Regions from separate parts of the Jeotgalibacillus malaysiensis genome, predicted to be linked through region 4. Evidence: riboswitches for the same ligand, from Rfam matches in the RefSeq annotation. Region 4 holds a riboswitch; each other region holds the start of a gene.
The links. Region 4 has a riboswitch for S-adenosylmethionine ahead of LG330_RS05490 (methionine ABC transporter ATP-binding protein). Riboswitches for the same ligand answer to the same signal wherever they lie in the genome.
Positions count from the first base shown of each region.

Region 1: linked by a shared signal. The riboswitch ahead of LG330_RS03485 (methionine biosynthesis PLP-dependent protein) and the one ahead of LG330_RS05490 (methionine ABC transporter ATP-binding protein) in region 4 are both predicted to bind S-adenosylmethionine.
Region 2: linked by a shared signal. The riboswitch ahead of LG330_RS06300 (bifunctional homocysteine S-methyltransferase/methylenetetrahydrofolate reductase) and the one ahead of LG330_RS05490 (methionine ABC transporter ATP-binding protein) in region 4 are both predicted to bind S-adenosylmethionine.
Region 3: linked by a shared signal. The riboswitch ahead of sfnG (dimethylsulfone monooxygenase SfnG) and the one ahead of LG330_RS05490 (methionine ABC transporter ATP-binding protein) in region 4 are both predicted to bind S-adenosylmethionine.

Region 1 is NZ_CP085252.1:602,882-607,104, forward strand. It holds gene LG330_RS03475 (DUF4003 family protein) at 1-690, shown strand, start outside; gene LG330_RS03480 (type 1 glutamine amidotransferase) at 722-1,426, shown strand; SAM riboswitch class I at 1,971-2,068, shown strand; gene LG330_RS03485 (methionine biosynthesis PLP-dependent protein) at 2,146-3,261, shown strand; gene metC (cystathionine beta-lyase) at 3,258-4,223, shown strand, end outside.
Region 2 is NZ_CP085252.1:1,136,597-1,140,819, reverse strand. It holds gene metH (methionine synthase) at 1-556, opposite strand, end outside; gene LG330_RS06300 (bifunctional homocysteine S-methyltransferase/methylenetetrahydrofolate reductase) at 504-2,354, opposite strand; SAM riboswitch class I at 2,550-2,656, opposite strand; gene LG330_RS06295 (DUF4352 domain-containing protein) at 2,975-3,508, opposite strand; gene LG330_RS06290 (SOS response-associated peptidase) at 3,658-4,223, shown strand, end outside.
Region 3 is NZ_CP085252.1:2,759,952-2,764,174, forward strand. It holds gene LG330_RS14570 (NADPH-dependent FMN reductase) at 1-504, opposite strand, end outside; gene sfnG (dimethylsulfone monooxygenase SfnG) at 501-1,589, opposite strand; SAM riboswitch class I at 1,802-1,897, opposite strand; gene LG330_RS14580 (MFS transporter) at 2,058-3,257, opposite strand; gene LG330_RS14585 (GTP-binding protein) at 3,487-4,223, shown strand, end outside.
Region 4 is NZ_CP085252.1:961,573-965,795, forward strand. It holds gene LG330_RS05480 (MetQ/NlpA family ABC transporter substrate-binding protein) at 1-76, opposite strand, end outside; gene LG330_RS05485 (methionine ABC transporter permease) at 92-742, opposite strand; gene LG330_RS05490 (methionine ABC transporter ATP-binding protein) at 732-1,760, opposite strand; SAM riboswitch class I at 1,896-2,002, opposite strand; gene LG330_RS05495 (ASCH domain-containing protein) at 2,444-2,902, opposite strand; gene LG330_RS05500 (cation diffusion facilitator family transporter) at 3,063-3,989, opposite strand; gene LG330_RS05505 (ArsR/SmtB family transcription factor) at 4,009-4,223, opposite strand, start outside.

The DNA.
Region 1 (4,223 bases), 360 kb from region 4:
ATAGAATCAGGTTTTTCAAGAAGTCCGCATGCTTATATTGCAGCCTACGCTTTATATGTATCGCTTGATTCCGTTACGGAAGAAGAGATAGACGAGCATGTAAAACGTGCTAAAAGCATGTACAGCGGAATGAAAAAGCAGCACTTCTTCTTAACGTCCCATGAAGATTACCCGCTCTCAGTGCTTCTCGCTGAAGAAGAGGGGGAAGAGGAAGAACTGCTTGATGATATGGCTTATTACTATGACCAGCTGCATATTGTACTGGCTAAAGGCAACAACCGTCAGTTCTTATCACAAATCCTTACATACGGGCGGCAGGATAACAGACAGCTGCTCGTACAAAATACAGTCACGTGGCTTGATGATCTTAAGACAAACAAGATCAAATTGCGTGGCAATCACTTGCCAATTGTCGGCGTATTGGCCCTTGCCGGCACACCTTCAGCACTGCTGAGTGAAGTAAAAGAAACCTATGATCAGCTGATCAGTATTAAAAGTTTTAAATGGCACAAAGACCTGTGCTTTATGACAGCTGTGCGGTTTGTTCTGCAAAAGAAAGTCAAGGAAAATAATGTGCTTGATGTCGGTCTTGCATCAACGATCGAATCTATCCTGCAGGCTCAGCAGGCTGCAGTACTCGCTGCCATGTCAGCCGGTGCTGCTGCATCAGCAAGTTCATCCAATCATTAATGGCTAAGGTCATGGGAAAGAGGAATGTAATATGAGATTTATTTGTCTGCAGCATATCTGGTACGACAACGCAGGTTACCTGGAAGAGTGGGTAAAAGCCTGGGGCTGTGAGCTTCATTATATAGATGCAAAAAAACCGGATGATTATCCTGTCCTGAAGGATAACGATGTGCTGGTTGTTTTAGGAGGTCCAAACAGCGTACAGGAGCTCCCTGAAACTGACTGGATGCAAAAAGAGGTTGATTATATTGAAAAAGCAATTAATGAAGAACGAAAAATCATAGGCATCTGTCTTGGTTCACAAATGATTGCACATATTCTCGGAACCGAAGTATCAACTCTTCCTAAGTATGAAATGGGGTGGGCAGAACTGAATTGGCACAATTCATTTCTGGAAGACTTTGAAGTGGGTCAGCTTAACATCCCGATGTTCCACTGGCACAGTGATATTTACGATCTGCCAAAAGGAACAAAACCGGTTGGGAAATCTGAAATTACCCCGGTACAGGGATTTTATACTGATCATATTCTGGCATTTCAATTTCACCCTGAAATGACGGTGGAAGGTATTCAGAACCTGATTGATCATGATGATCAGGAGATTGAAGAACGTGATAAAACAGTCGACATGGAAGGACCGAGAGCGGATCCGGGCTACGTCGAACAAAGTCATAACCGCTTTCAGCCGATCCTTGAGAAATTTCTAAATGTTCATGGTGAAAAAAAGATTGATTAAACACTGGACAAAGATTTGAATTGTGTATACAATAATAATGAGATTCATTCTCAATTGAAAAATCAAACGTCGCACTTATTATAAATGCCTGTAAACAGTCGTTTCGCACCGGCTTTTTACACTGTAGGCAATCAAGCGACACCCCCTCCCTTAGCTGCACGCTGTCTGACACCAGCGTGCGGTTTTTATGAGGTTGTAGTGGTGGGAGATGCTTGAAAAAAGAGTGGAAGGGCAGCGCGGTTTTCAGTTCATATCCGGAAAATTTCGGGTCAGTTACTGAGAATCCCGGTTCAGGTTCCCGGAATCCCCGGTCACATTGATTTCAAAGCCAGTGATTTCGAATCACATTCATCATTTGTTGGGTCACGTCCGTCCAATCCCGGGTCGTATACTCCTAATCTCAGGCCACATCGGTCTCCATCGCCCCTCTCGCGTCCCGGCAACAAATCCATACCACTTTTCCAAATTCTTTTCTGAAAAATCTTGCACATTTACTCAATATGATGTAGTCTATACAACAACTATTATTTTCAGACAATTTCATAACTTATCAAGAGAAGTGGAGGGACTGGCCCTTTGAAACTTCAGCAACCGGCAGTGCACGGTGCTAATTCCAGCAGGCGATCTGCCTGAAGATAAGAAGAACGTATTCAAAGACCTTCTCTTATCAGAAGGTCTTTTCCTGTATATACAGAACGATTTTGAAGGAGCTGCTTTTTATGACATCAATCCAAACCATCCTTGCTCAGCTTGGAAACAGAAGTGAAGAATCAACCGGAACCGTAAATCCACCGATTTATTTATCAACAGCCTACAGACATGAGGGGCTCGGACAATCAACCGGCTATGATTATACGAGAACGAAGAATCCGACAAGAGCCATCCTTGAAGAAGGGATTGCAGCACTTGAAGGCGCGGACCAGGGATTTGCTACAAGTTCAGGGATGGCAGCCGTACAGCTGGTACTGTCTTTATATAAACCGGGAGATACAATCCTTGCCTCTGATGACCTATATGGAGGCACTTACCGCTTATTTGATCATTACAGCGAGCATTATGGCATAGAGTTCGTATATGTTGATACAAACAATCCTGATGAACTCCTGCAGGCCTGTACGGAGCGGGTGAAGGCCGTCTTTGTGGAGACGCCGACAAACCCGCTGATGAAAATAACCGATATCAGGCAGGTTGCTGATTTTGCTCATGACAAGGATATTCACCTGATTGTGGACAATACCTTTTTAACGCCATACCTGCAGCGGCCGATTGAACTTGGCGCAGATATTGTCATTCACAGCGCAACAAAATACCTCGGTGGTCACAATGACGTACTGGCAGGTCTGGTTGCCGCTAGAGGTGATACGATTTGTGAAAAGCTTTTTGCGATTCACAACGGAGCCGGAGCGGTTCTCTCGCCAATAGACTCATGGCTGTTAATCCGGGGAATGAAGACACTTGCGCTCAGGATGGACCGTCATCAGACGAATGCTGCTGCAGTGGCAGCCTTTCTTGAAACGCAGCCGCAGGTCACAGACGTCATTTACCCGGGAATCGGCGGGATGGTTTCATTCAGACTGGAGCGCCCGGAGTGGATTGATCCATTTTTAAGATCAATTAATGTGATTTCATTTGCTGAAAGTCTTGGCGGTGTTGAAAGCTTTATTACGTATCCTGCGACCCAGACCCATGCGGATATTCCTGAAGCAGAGCGTGAGGATAAAGGGATCTGCAGCAGGTTACTGCGTTTCTCTGTTGGCATTGAACAGCCTGACGACTTAATTACTGATCTGAAACAGGCGCTTGAAGCAGCCGGAAAAGGAGGAGATCATGTATGACACATCATTTTGATACAAAACTATTGCATCAGCCATCATATATCGATAAGCAGACAGGGGCTGTGAATGTTCCCTTACACTATTCCTCGACTTACCATCAGCAGTCGATTGATGAATTCGGTCCTTATGATTACAGCCGTTCAGGAAACCCGACGCGCGGTGCACTTGAAGATACAATTGCTGATCTGGAAAATGGTCACTCAGGCTTTGCTTTTGCATCAGGCATGGCTGCGATCTCTTCTGCCTTTATGCTGCTTTCTGCAGGCGATCATGTACTCGTCTCAAAGGATGTCTACGGGGGAACGTACCGGATGATTACAGAAGTACTGACGCGCTTTAATATCGATCACTCATTTATTGATATGACTGACCTTGATGAAACAGCGCGCAATGTTCAGCCGAACACAAAAGTAATCTACGTGGAGACGCCATCCAATCCAACGCTCAACATAACGGATATTGAAGGCGTGGCAAAAGTGGCAAAAGCACACGGGTGTCTGACATTTGTAGATAATACGTTCATGACGCCGCTTTATCAGAAACCGCTTGATCTTGGTGCGGATGTCGTCCTGCACAGTGCAACAAAGTTTCTGTCAGGTCACAGTGATGTCGTGGCAGGGCTTGCCGCTGTAAAAGATGAGGAGATTGCTGCTCAGCTGAAATTCATTCAGAATTCATTTGGCTCAATCCTGGGTGTTCAGGACAGCTGGCTGCTGCTGCGCGGATTAAAAACACTCAGCGTCAGACTGAAGCAGTCATCTGATTCTGCGAGAGAGATTGCGCAATTTCTTCATCACCACCCGCTGATTGATGAAGTTTATTACCCGGGCTTTTCATTTCACGCAGGGTATCATATCCACCAGCGACAGTCGACGGGAGCGGGGGCTGTGCTGTCATTCAGATTGCCTGACAAAAAAAGTGCAGGCGTACTAGTGGAAGCAATGAAAATTCCAGTATTTGCA
Region 2 (4,223 bases), 180 kb from region 4:
CAAGAAATGCACTTTTCACATTTAATAAATCCTGACTTGTCTCAATCAGCAGGAGATCTGCTCCGCCGTCAATTAAGCCTCTTGCCTGTTCTGCATATGAATCTTTCAGCTGTTCAAATGTCGCCCCACCAGTAACACTTAACGTTTTAGTCGTAGGTCCCATTGAGCCTGCAACAAAACGCGGACGGTCTTCTGTTGACCATTTAGCTGCTGATTTTTTAGCGATTTCAGCACCAAGTCTTGAGAGCTCATAGGCTTCAGAAGCGATATCATATTCTTCAAGGACAACGCTCATACTGCCGAATGTGTTTGTTTCCACGATATCTGCGCCTGCTTCAAAATAGGCATCGTGGATTGTTTCAAGCAGGTCAGGACGCGTGCGGTTCAGGTTTTCATTACACCCTTCAAGGTCCTCACCGCCAAAATCTTCTGCTGTCAGATTAGCATCCTGAAGCATCGTACCCATTGCACCGTCCATAATCAGGATTCTTTTTTTAAGCTGTTCATTGAATAATGTGCGCACGTTGGTTTCCTCCTCGCTTTGCCGCCTGCTCATTGGCATAGCGTGTTAGTTCTGCTGTCATTTCATAGCGCATAAATGGCGTGATCAGATAGATGCCATTAAATAGATCAAGCGCCGTATCAATCAGTGACTTCGTAATCGCAAGCCCTTCCTGATATGATTTTTCACGGTCACCGGACACTGCTGCCATCCGGTCTCTTACCTGATCAGTTAATTTGATGCCCGGCACTTCATTATGAAGGAAGTCAGCATTTTTACTGCTTGTCAGCGGCATCAGGCCAATGTATACAGGTTTCCCCAGATCCTTTACTGCTTCAGCCGTCTGAATCAGCTTTTCCTCAGAGAATACCGGTTGACTCATAAAGTAATCCGCGCCTGCTGAGATCTTCTTTTCCAGACGCTGTACAGCCCTTTCTACACTCCTTACATTTGGGTTAAATGCAGCCCCGATTGTAAATGAAGCTTTTTCACCTAAATCTTTTCCTGACATTGACATGCCGTTATTCAACTGCTGAATCATTTCGATCAGCTCAAATGAGGATACGTCATAGACTGAAGCTGCGCCAGGGAAATCCCCAACCTTTGTCGGGTCCCCTGTAACAGCCAGAATGTCATGCAGACCCAGCGTGTGAAGTCCCATCAGGTGACTTTGAAGCCCGATCAGGTTACGGTCTCTGCACGTCAGGTGAACAAGCGGACGGACGCCCTGCTGTTTAATCAGATAGCCTAGTGACTCATTGGAGACACGCGGGCTTGCAAGTGAGTTATCAGCAAGTGTAACGGCATCCGCACCGGCCTCACTGAGTGCTTTTGCACCTTCTATAAATTTATCGGTATAGAGCTTTTTCGGAGGGTCCAGTTCAACAATGACTGATTTCCGCTCTCTTACAATATCAGTGAGCGGCTCAGGAAGGTCCTTCTGTCTTGAGCGCAGCACAATTTTTTCTGCCTTCTCCACTCTTTTCTCAGTAATCGGGGCAAGTCCTTTAAGCGCCTGACTGAATGCTCTTACATGGTCCGGTGTCGTTCCGCAGCATCCTCCAAGGAGCCTGACTCCCTGCTCTCTGAATGCAGGTGCAACCTCTCCAAAATACTCAGCATTGTTACTGTACTGAAGTGAGCCTTCTGAGTAAGATGGCAGACTCGCATTTGGATAACAGGATAAATAAGCCTTCTCAGGAAGAGGTACCTGTTCAAGAGACTTAATCATGTGGAAAGGGCCTTGTCTGCAATTAAGTCCGACTACATCAGCTCCAAGCTGTTCAAGCTCAAGCAGTGCTTCAGCAACCGGTTTACCATTTTGCATCACATCAGGCTCCTGAACTGAAATATGCGCAATAATCGGCAGGTCCGTTTCTTTTCTGGCGATTTCAATGACCGCCGCCAGCTCTTCAAAATCGTAATACGTTTCAAATAACAACCCGTCTACTCCTTCTAACAGTAAACAGTAGAGCTGTTCTCTAAATGTCCGCTTGATTTCATTCAGGTCAATGGATTGCGGACGAAAGCTTCTGATCCCGCCGATTGTACCGAGAATGAAAGTATTGTCTTTCGCCGCAGCTTTAGCATTTTTGACAGCAGCAGTATTAATTTCTTTTACCTTTTCCTCAAGTCCGTAGCGCTCAAGCTTATGATAATTCGCTCCGTAGGTATTCGTCTGTATTACATCAGCACCTGCATCGATGTATGCCTGGTGAATCTGCTGAATATGTTCTGCATGTGACAGATTTAACTCTTCAAAGCACTGATCTGAACCATATGAATACAGGAGGGTTCCCATCGCACCATCACCAATCAGAATTCTTTGTTTCATTTCTTCGAGTAAGTTCATTTTTTCACCCTTCCTGATGTATCGAAATGCGGAAGGCGCTTGGTCAGCTCCGACAGGCATAAGACGCGGAGCGGAAAACGGGTGAACTTCCCCGTTTACCGATGCGTGGCTTATGACCCGAGGAGCTAGCGCCTGTAGCTGGACAACAAAAAAGCCTTCTATCAGCATAGATAAGAAGGCTTTAGACTACTAAGCTTCTTATCTTCCCTGCATGATTGCAGGATGGATTTAGCACCTTTTCACATATGTGTAGGTTGCTGAGGTTTCAACGGGCCTGTTCCCTCCGCCTCTCTTGATAAGAATCCACGCTATTCAATTAATTATGACAACTTTACAAGAAAGAAGGCTGTTATGTCAATAGGAGTAGTGATTAAAATACATTTAGGTAGATGATTTGGTATAAAAAAGAGGCTGAACATAATTGTTCGAGCCTTCTTAATCGTTTCGCTGCGCTTCAGGCGGACGCTTTCCGCGGCCGGTCCGGTGAGCCTCCTCAATGCTTCGCATTTCCGGGGTCTCACCAGGACCTTCCTGTCGCAGGAGTCGCCGCCTTACGCTCCACTACACTTAAGTTGTTAAAAAATATGATAGAGTTTCTTCTTTAATTCCCGGAAAAGGATTTAATCTAATGATGTAATCCCAGGCAGTCTCCATTCAACTTCTTCTTCACCGATTGTGCCGAAAAGTTTGAATGCAGTTGCTGCTGCTGATTCATATTGTAATGAGCCTTCAGCTGATTCTCCTGCAGCGATTGTCCATTCAGATACATCGCCATAAGCCGTTTTTTCTTCATCTGTCAGGTCAGTCAGTGTAAAGTCTTCTGACGATAAAGATACCTCTTCTTCACCGTTGTTTGTTACAGTCATTTTGATTTCATAAACACGATTTGTGTCATCGAGCTGTTCAGCAACACCTGTATCAGTAACAGTTACTGTCAGGTCACCTGATATTACCTCATCCCCAACGAGATAAAGCTCCGGTTCAGTGCTTTCTCCTTCAGCTGCTTCTTCCGTTTCTGTTGACGACTCTTCTGTTTCTTCTGCAGCTTCTTCTGTTGTCGCTTCTTCAGTTTCTGCAGGCTCTGACGAATCATCTGAGCAGGCTGCAAGCATAAGTGCCGCTGCCATTGCAGATACTAACCAAAATTTCTTCATATGGAAAACCCTCCTGAATATGTATGTAGGACTCCAGTATGATTCGTATATCGAAATAAATCAACCAATTACCTTTAAAAGGAAATAAGTTGTAATCTTCTCTATCTTCGCAATATTTTGTTAGAATGCATGTAAAGGAGAGATGAAGCATGTGCGGACGATTTTCTTTAGTAGAAGCAATGTATGATTTGCAGCAGTATTATCAGTTTGAAATGAGAGAGGATTTTCTCTACTCACCTAATCGGAATCTGTCACCGAGTCAGCAGGCTGCAGCGGTTGTGCAGTTAAACGGAAAATGTTATCCCGCCTCGTTCAGATGGGGACTCATTCCCCCTTTCGCAAAAGATGAAAAGATCGGTTATAAAACGTTTAATGCAAGATCTGAAACGGTTGCTGAGAAGCCAAGCTTTCGAAAAGCATTTGAATCAAAAAGGTGCCTGATTCCGGCAACATCATTTTACGAATGGAAAAAATCAGAAAAAGAAAAGCAGCCTTTTGAGATCAAAAGGCGTGATGGGGATCCGATCACATTTGCCGGTCTTTGGGAATCATGGCGCTATGACGATCAAATCATCAGAAGCTGTACGATTATAACGACTGAACCGAATGATCTGATGGCTGATATTCATAATAGAATGCCTGTGATTTTGGAGCGGAACAACTTTGATCAGTGGCTCAACCCTGAAGAAGATAAGGGTTCTCTAAAAAAACTGCT
Region 3 (4,223 bases), 1.8 Mb from region 4:
AACAAGTGAATGGGTGAGTTCTTTCAGTCTTCTTTTTATATCAGCATCTGTCAGCTGACCATTTTGAAAATGATCGTTGTGTGCGTAAACCCCTCCCGGTACGATATGTGCCCGAAAGTAGCTTGCTAGCGGGTTCAGCTGGTGTTCGATCGCCAGGTAATGGTGGTAGGTGCCTCCTGTTGCGACAAAGCCGATCACTTTTCCGCGCAGGGCATCATTTGGGATCAGGTCAAAAACATTTTTCAGTGCACCTGTCAGCGATCCTCTGTAAATTGGCGTTCCAATGACAAATGCATCTGCTTCAACAATCTTTCTGATGATCAGGTCTGTATCCCCTTCATAGGTCAATGGATCACGCCCGTCGCAAAATTCAACCTTGAGATCTGCAAGGTTTAGCGCTTCAACTTCTACAGAATCAAACTCACTGAGCAGGGCTGCAGCTTCTTTTATGACCGTATAAGTTTTCGAGCCCGACAGACTGCCTGATAATGCTAGAACCTTCATGCCAGTACCCCGCTTTCTTTTAACGCCAGTTCTTTCTCTTTTACGAGTGGAATGACTTCTTTACCGAAGCGTTCAAGGTCCGTTTCGTAATGGAAATGGCCTGTCAGTACGATATCCACGCCGAGCTTTTTCAGCTCAATGATTCTGTCAGCCACCTGTTCAGCTGTCCCGATCAGACCGGTTTTAAAGCCGTCATTATACTGCACGAGATCTTCAAAGGTGGAATTTGCCCACATGCCATCCTTCTCCTTAGAAGCCTGACCCGCGTCCTTCACTGCTTCCCTGAACCCTTCAACCGCCTCTTTATCTGCGTGCGAAACGATTTGTCTGAGCAGATCGACTGCTTCTTCCTCAGTATCGCGCACGATTGCAAAACCATTTGCAGCAAACTTCACTGTTCTTCCTTCTTTTACAGCAAGCGCACGCACCTCATCTATCTGCTTTTTAAAACCTTCCAGTGTATTCCCGTTCATAAAATAAACATCAGAGACTCGCGCCGCCATTTCCTTTGCAGCCTGTGAATTACCTCCCTGAAAAATTGGAAGGTCCCCACCCTGCACCGGCTTCGGTTTAAAAGGTGCTTCATTGATCCGATAAAAATCACCTTTAAAAGTTGTTGTTTCTTTTGTCCAGAGCTCCCTCAACACCCGGGCAAACTCTTCAGATCTTCTGTAGCGTTCATCATGATCAAGCCAGTGCTCACCGTACCCGATAAACTCCTGCTTGAACCAGCCGCTCACAATATTCACAGCTGCACGGCCGTTGCTGATCTGATCAAGTGTGGCGAGCATTTTCGCATACACGGCTGGATGCCAAAGACCCGGATGAACAGCTGCAATCAGATTAATTTTTTTTGTTACTGCAGCAAGCGCTGACCCAAGCGTAATCGCCTCAAGCTGATTTTCAGCCCCATATCTTGCAAAAAATCTCGTCTGTAAAAGGGCATAATCATACCCTGCATCTTCAGCAATCTGAACATATCTTTTATTCGCGTCAAAGCTCCAATCCGTATGCTGAGGCAGCTTTGATACAACAAGTCCCCCACTGACATTCGGTACCCAATATGCAAACTTCAAATTCGTCATGTTCATCGTCTCCTTTTAATAAAGTAAATAGACGAACATCCCTGTCAGTGATACGATTAAATAGATGAACAGAGATATTCGGCGCAACCCGGTGTCTTAACTCATCATCGGAAGAGGTGTTGCCGCACCTCTTCTTTTTATTTTCACCAAAATAAAACCCGCCTCCTTTTATCCAAAAACAAAAGGAAGCGAGCTTTTCCGGCCACAGCCACCTCTTATCTTCGGAAACAATCCTCTGAAATTAGCACCGCGCATCGCCGGTTGCCGAGGCTTCATCGGGTCAGTCCCTCCGCCTCTCTTGATAAGAAGTAAAGCTATTCAGTTATAAAGCCTATCTTAAAGGTCGGAATTGGAATTGTCAAACTATTTTTGAAATAATTTATGTGATACAGGGGGGACGGAGGTTGCTGTATCAAAAAGGATAATTTTGCATAAATGATACAAGAACCTCCGTCCCCCTGTATCACCCTAAAACCCCTTCATCTTCCTCAAAACAAAAGCCAGCACCCCGGCCACACCCAACAGCCCAGCCATCAATAGCCATGCAGTCTGAAAGTTTCCACTCATATCAATCGTCAGGCCAAAGAGCGGTGGCAAAATAATGACGCCTGCTGAGCCGATTGTGAGGCTGACTCCACTTGCCGCCCCTGCCTGCTGTCTGGGTGTCAGTTCTGTTGCGATATTCATCCACAGTCCGTTAAATCCTGATACGGCAAACCCCAGAACGACTACGATTACAACTAGCAGCGGGACCGGAATTCCCTCAGTTAAAAACGCCATGCCGAGCGCTCCGGTCAGTGCTGTCACAATAATAATCATGAGCACTGGAAATCTTCTTCCGCCAAATAAGGTATCGCTGATTGACCCCCAAATAATTCTGCCAAACGAACCGCTTGCTTCAGATAATACAAGCATCGCTCCTGCCAGTGCCAGACTAAAAAACAGTTCATCCGTAACGAAAAATAATAGATATGTATTCACACTCATTTGCGAACCGTTTAGAATTAGTGCTACTAAGCTGATTAAAAGCAGGGGTTTATACGTAATAATACCAAGCATACTCCCTTTTACCGCAGGCTCACGGGCAGTTTTTTCAGCGAGCTGTTCTTTGTAAAAGCGAAACGCAATGATGCCGCTCAGCATCACTACAACACACGCAACTGCCATTGCCACACGCCAGCCAAATGCCACTGCAAGTGGTAAAAGTGCAATTGCTGCAAGGGCTGAACCGAATGTGACACCCATCTGCTTGATCCCCATCGCTGTCCCTCTTTTAGCCGGGAACCAGTAAAGAATGCCGCGATTCGTCACGGGATGCATAGCGCCATACCCCATCCCGCCGAGCATGATAAAAAATAGTAATATGTAAAGGCCTGACGCAAAAGATCCAAGCAGAAAAGCTGTACCGAGCACCAGACACACGATCAACAGCAATCGTCGCGTTCCGATCTTATCAGTCAGCATCCCCGCCGGAATACTGACCAGCATCTGTCCCAAAAATAAAAATGAAGGCAGCAATCCTACCTGCGCTTTTGAAAGTGTAAGATCCTCAGCAATCAACGGGCCAAGCGGTGCAAGCGAACGCCCCACAAGCGCAACAGCCACCTGCGCCAAAAGCAGCCAGCCAAGCATCTGCCATGCAGTTGAAAGTCCTCTATGATTTGACATCGTTCTGGCTCCTTTCAGTAACCGGATAATGTTTCCATTATACATGAAGCATGAAAATAAAACGGCACAGCGGGGACGGAGTTGACTGTTTCACTTTTAGAATGATTTTAAAAGTGGATCACTTAACTCCGTCCCCACTGTATACCCCCCCTATTAACCCTTTACATCACCCCAAAAATCCGCTATTCTTTAAATCGTAATAATTACGTTTTAAGAGAGGGTTATAATGATGACGATACCAGTTACGGTTTTGAGTGGTTATTTAGGTGCGGGTAAGACGACTTTGTTGAATCATATTTTACATAGTAAGCAGGATTTGAGAGCGGCTGTGATTGTGAATGATATGAGTGAAGTGAATATTGATGGCGGTCAGTTGAAGAAGGGTTATTTTTCGCAAACGGATGAGACGCTGGTTGAGATGCAGAACGGCTGTATTTGCTGTACTTTGCGTGAGGATTTGATGATTGAAGTAAAGCGGCTGGCTGAGATTGGCGAAATTGACTATATCGTGATTGAATCAACAGGAATTTCTGAACCGATCCCTGTTGCGCAGACATTTGTGTACGAGGATGAAGAAACCGGAATTGATTTAAGTAAGTTAACACGGCTCGATACAATGGTGACTGTTGTGGATGCACTCAGATTTGCAAATGATCTTGAGAGCGGCGAAACGCTTCTTGACCGTAAACAGACAGATGATGAGCAGGATGAGCGTGACGTGTCTGACCTCCTGATTGATCAGGTTGAATTTGCTGATGTCATTATTTTAAATAAAATCGATCTTGTTTCTTCTGAGGAAGCGGATGCGATCAGGGTTCTGCTGAAGACATTAAACCCCGAAGCAAAGATCCTGACAGCTTCATACGGTCAGGTAGACCCGCTGGACATTTTAAATACGAAAGCTTTTGATTTTGAGAAAGCCAGCCAGGGTGCGGGGTGGATCAAAGAGTTGAATGAAGAGCATAT
Region 4 (4,223 bases):
TTTCGCTGTCACCGCCGCATGCTGCGAGAAGTGTAGCTGTTGATGCAAGTACAAGTGTTCCAATTGTTTTTTTCATGTTGATTTCCTCCAATTAACTACGTCTGATTTTTTTAGATACGATATTTCCTGTTGTCTGAAGACCCTGAACCATCACGACCAGTATGCCGACTGTGATCAGCATCACGGCTGTATCAAAACGCTGGTAACCATATGTGATTGCCAGATCTCCAAGACCTCCGCCACCAACGGCTCCAGCCATCGCAGATGCGCCGACTAGTCCGACCGTTGCAATCGTGAGTGCCAGTACAAGTGAACTGAGTGCTTCCGGAATTAAAAATTTGAAAATAATCTGCCCCGGAGTTGCACCCATTGCTTCAGCAGCTTCAATGACACCTTTGTCTACTTCAAGCAGTGAGTTTTCAATCAGTCTTGCAATGTAAGGTCCTGCATAAAAGACAAGGGGCACAATTGCTGCAGCTGTACCAATTGAAGTCCCGACAATTAATCTTGTAATCGGTATGATGGCAACCATCAGGATAATAAATGGAACTGATCTGAATACGTTAATGACTGCATTTAAAACATTAAAGACAGCCAGGTTTTCAAGTAAATGTCCTTTTCGCGTCACAACAAGCAGAATGCCGAGCGGGAAGCCGATCAGTGATGAGAAAAGGAGTGAAAATCCAACCATCGCAAGTGTTTCCCACAGTGCTTCAATAATCTGATCTGTATTAACCAGCATGCTGTGCCACATCCTTTACATAAACGTTTTCCTGTTGAATATAGTGAAGTGCTTTCTGGATATCAGACTGCCTGCCATCAAACTCAACAATGAGGTTGCCAAATGGAATTTCCTGCAGCTCAGTGATATTGCCAAAGAGCACATTTACATCAAGGTTAAATTGTCTCGAGACCCGTGAAAGGAGTGGAGACCCGGTAGATTGACCGGTATATTGAATCCGGTACACATTTTTAAAGTTCTTTTTCTCCAGTTCCTTCACAATGCTGTCAGGCAGTTGGTCGTTCATCACTGACCGGACAAAACGTTTCGTTGTCGGATGCTGAGGGTTTGTGAATACCTCAAACACTGTGCCTTTTTCTTTAATAATTCCTTCTTCGATGACGGCAACTTTATCACAAATCTCACGGATCACTGTCATTTCATGTGTAATGATTAAGATCGTAATGTTGTACTCTTTGTTGATTTTTTTTAACAGATCCAGAATAGACTGTGTCGTCTGTGGATCGAGTGCCGATGTTGCTTCATCGCATAAAAGAATGGATGGATTCGTTGCAAGTGCACGGGCGATTCCGACACGCTGCTTTTGACCGCCTGATAATTGATCAGGATATTGATCTGCTTTATCTGCAAGTCCAACAAATGCGAGTAATTCCTCAACACGTTCACGAACCTTTTCTTTCGGCTCGCGTGTCAGTAAAAGGGGAGTAGCCACATTGTGGTACACCGTTTTGGAATTCAGCAGGTTGAAATGCTGGAAGATCATCCCGATATCTTTTCTAATCGTTCTGATTTCCTGTTTTGAATGCTGATTTAAGTCTTTTCCATGGATCAACACTCTTCCTTCTGATGGTTGTTCAAGCCAGTTTACGCAGCGAATCAGTGAGCTTTTTCCGGCCCCGCTGAAGCCAATCACCCCATAGATTTCCCCTGTTTCCACTGTAAGGTCAATTCCTTTTAACGCATGAACCGCTTCTTCGCCTTCACCATACGTTTTCTTCACATTCTCAAACTGTATCATCGGAATCCTCCTTTAAATATAAGTTAACTGGGAAATTTAATCGGATTTAATCAAATATCCTTCCCCGGCAAGTGTTTAAGGAATAAAAAAACCTCTTCCTGATAAACAAGAAGAGGCTGCATAACGCAAACACTCTTCTCATCTATCAGGCATAACGCCTGCTGGAGTTGGCACGGTGCTTACTAAGTAAGTCCGCTGCCGAGGTATCAAAGGGCCAGTCCCTCCACCTCTCTGGATAAGAAGAAATCGTTCTATTCAAATGATGTTCCTTACTTTACTATGCTGGAAAAGGGAAGTCAATAGATGTGAAGAATATTATTTTTAAAAAGTTTTTATAGTAAAATTTTCACAAACACTTAGATTAAAGAATTAAGTGCATAATGATCTATCTATACAGTAAATAATTGTGGCCAAAAACATAGAAAATTAATTGTTCAAGGTGAGGAGGAGTAAAATTGATTAAATGTATGATATTTGATTTTGATGGCCTGGTATTTGATACAGAGACTAGTGAAATTGAATCATTTAAAAAGCTGTACAGAAAATATCAGCTAACGTTCCCTATTGAAAAGTGGATGGAGGGGATCGGAAGCACTTTGAAGTTTGATCCATATGAATCCCTTATGTTGAGCTTTCCGGAAGTTAATAGAGAAGCGTCTCACTACACTCTGATTTTTCTCAAATTAGAACTTGTTTCTTACATACACAAGCTCAAACCGCTCACAAACCAACATGATATCTTCCGTATACGCAAGTCCGACCTCACTCAATTCTTTTCTGAAAAAGCGCTCATGTGCTTCTTTCCAGTAGCTGTACGTTCTGTCACCTTCACCCTCTGCAATTGCAAATTCTTCAGGGACTTCATTCATTGGCATAAGATCCACCTGAGATGTGCGGATAATTGCTAAAGGCTCATCCTTACTGCTGAGAATAATGCTGTAATCATCTACTGCCGGCAGCGGTTCATTCTCAAGTTCATAGAAAATAAGGCCCGAGCAGGTTGCTGTTTTGATCCCGTCAATAACTAACTTCGCCAGGTAATCAGGTGTCTCACCAAATTGCCAGGCAGTCACTGATGATGGCTGTTTTTTACACTGAGCGATCCAAAAATCATTCCAGTATTTCATTGATGCTGCATTCATATTCATTCTCCTAAAATTTCAACATTCAGATTAATTATAGCATTATAATGTTAATCGCGTTTTGGGGACAGGCTTGAAAAGCTTCAGGTGAAATCTGTCCCTGCCGTGTACATATGATGTGCACACTAACCTCCGTCCCCAGTATGCACATGAATACTCATCAGTGCACATGTTCCTTCTGATGACAGCACATCACCGTCTCATCATGCGGATGCGCCTCATCCTCAAGCTGAATGGTCACGTGACCGATCTTTTCATGAGCAAGTTTATGTTCAATTTCCCGCAGCAGCTCCTGACATTCATTGATGGAAAGGGTGCCGTCTACAACTGCGTGGCAGGAGAGGGCGTTATTGCCGCTTGTGATTGACCAGACGTGCAGGTCATGGATGTCTTTGATCCCGCTGACACTATTAATTGTTGCAATCACCTGCTCCAGGTCAACATTTTCAGGTGTGCCCTCCATCAGGACGTGGATGGAATCCTTCGACACGCGCCAGCCGCTGATACATACAAGCACTGCGACAATCACGCTTGCAAGAGGGTCTGCCCAGCCCCAATTAAAGAAAATAATCAGCAGAGCGGCTGTCACAGCACCGACTGATCCAAGCAGGTCACCAAGCACATGAAGAAATGTGGCACGGAGATTCAGGTTATCTTTTGTATCACCTTTACGCATCAGCAGCCATGCCACTACAACGTTGACAACCAGCCCAAGTGTAGCAATAACCAGCATTCCTGTTGACGCAATTTCCGGCGGATTACTAAAACGCTGAAAAGCCTCATAAAAAATATAGAGTGCAATCAGTACGAGTGTTACACCGTTAAATACAGCCGCTAAAATTTCAAAACGTTTGTATCCATATGTTTTATGACGGTCAGCCGCTCTTTCTCCAAGTGTAAAAGCAAGCAGTCCAACACCGAGTGAAATTGAATCACTCAGCATATGGCCGGCATCTGAAAGAAGGGCGAGACTATTTGTCAGAACCCCCCCGATAGCTTCGATAATCATGAAGCTTGTTATGATGATAAAGCTGATTAACAATGCTTTTTTATTCGATGTATGCGCATGATCATGTCCGTGTCCCATTATCATTCCTCCATCATACTTAATGGCGAGCGTGCTTAATCATCTGTTCAAGTATATTCATTACATGTTCGTCATCATGTGAATAATATAAGGTCGTGCCTTCACGGCGATACTTTACGAGCCTGAGGTTTTTTAAAAATCTCAGCTGATGTGAGACAGTCGATTGCTTCAGACTCAATGCTTCAGAAATGCCGTTTACTGAGTATTCATTCACAAAAAGCAGGTGCAGGATCC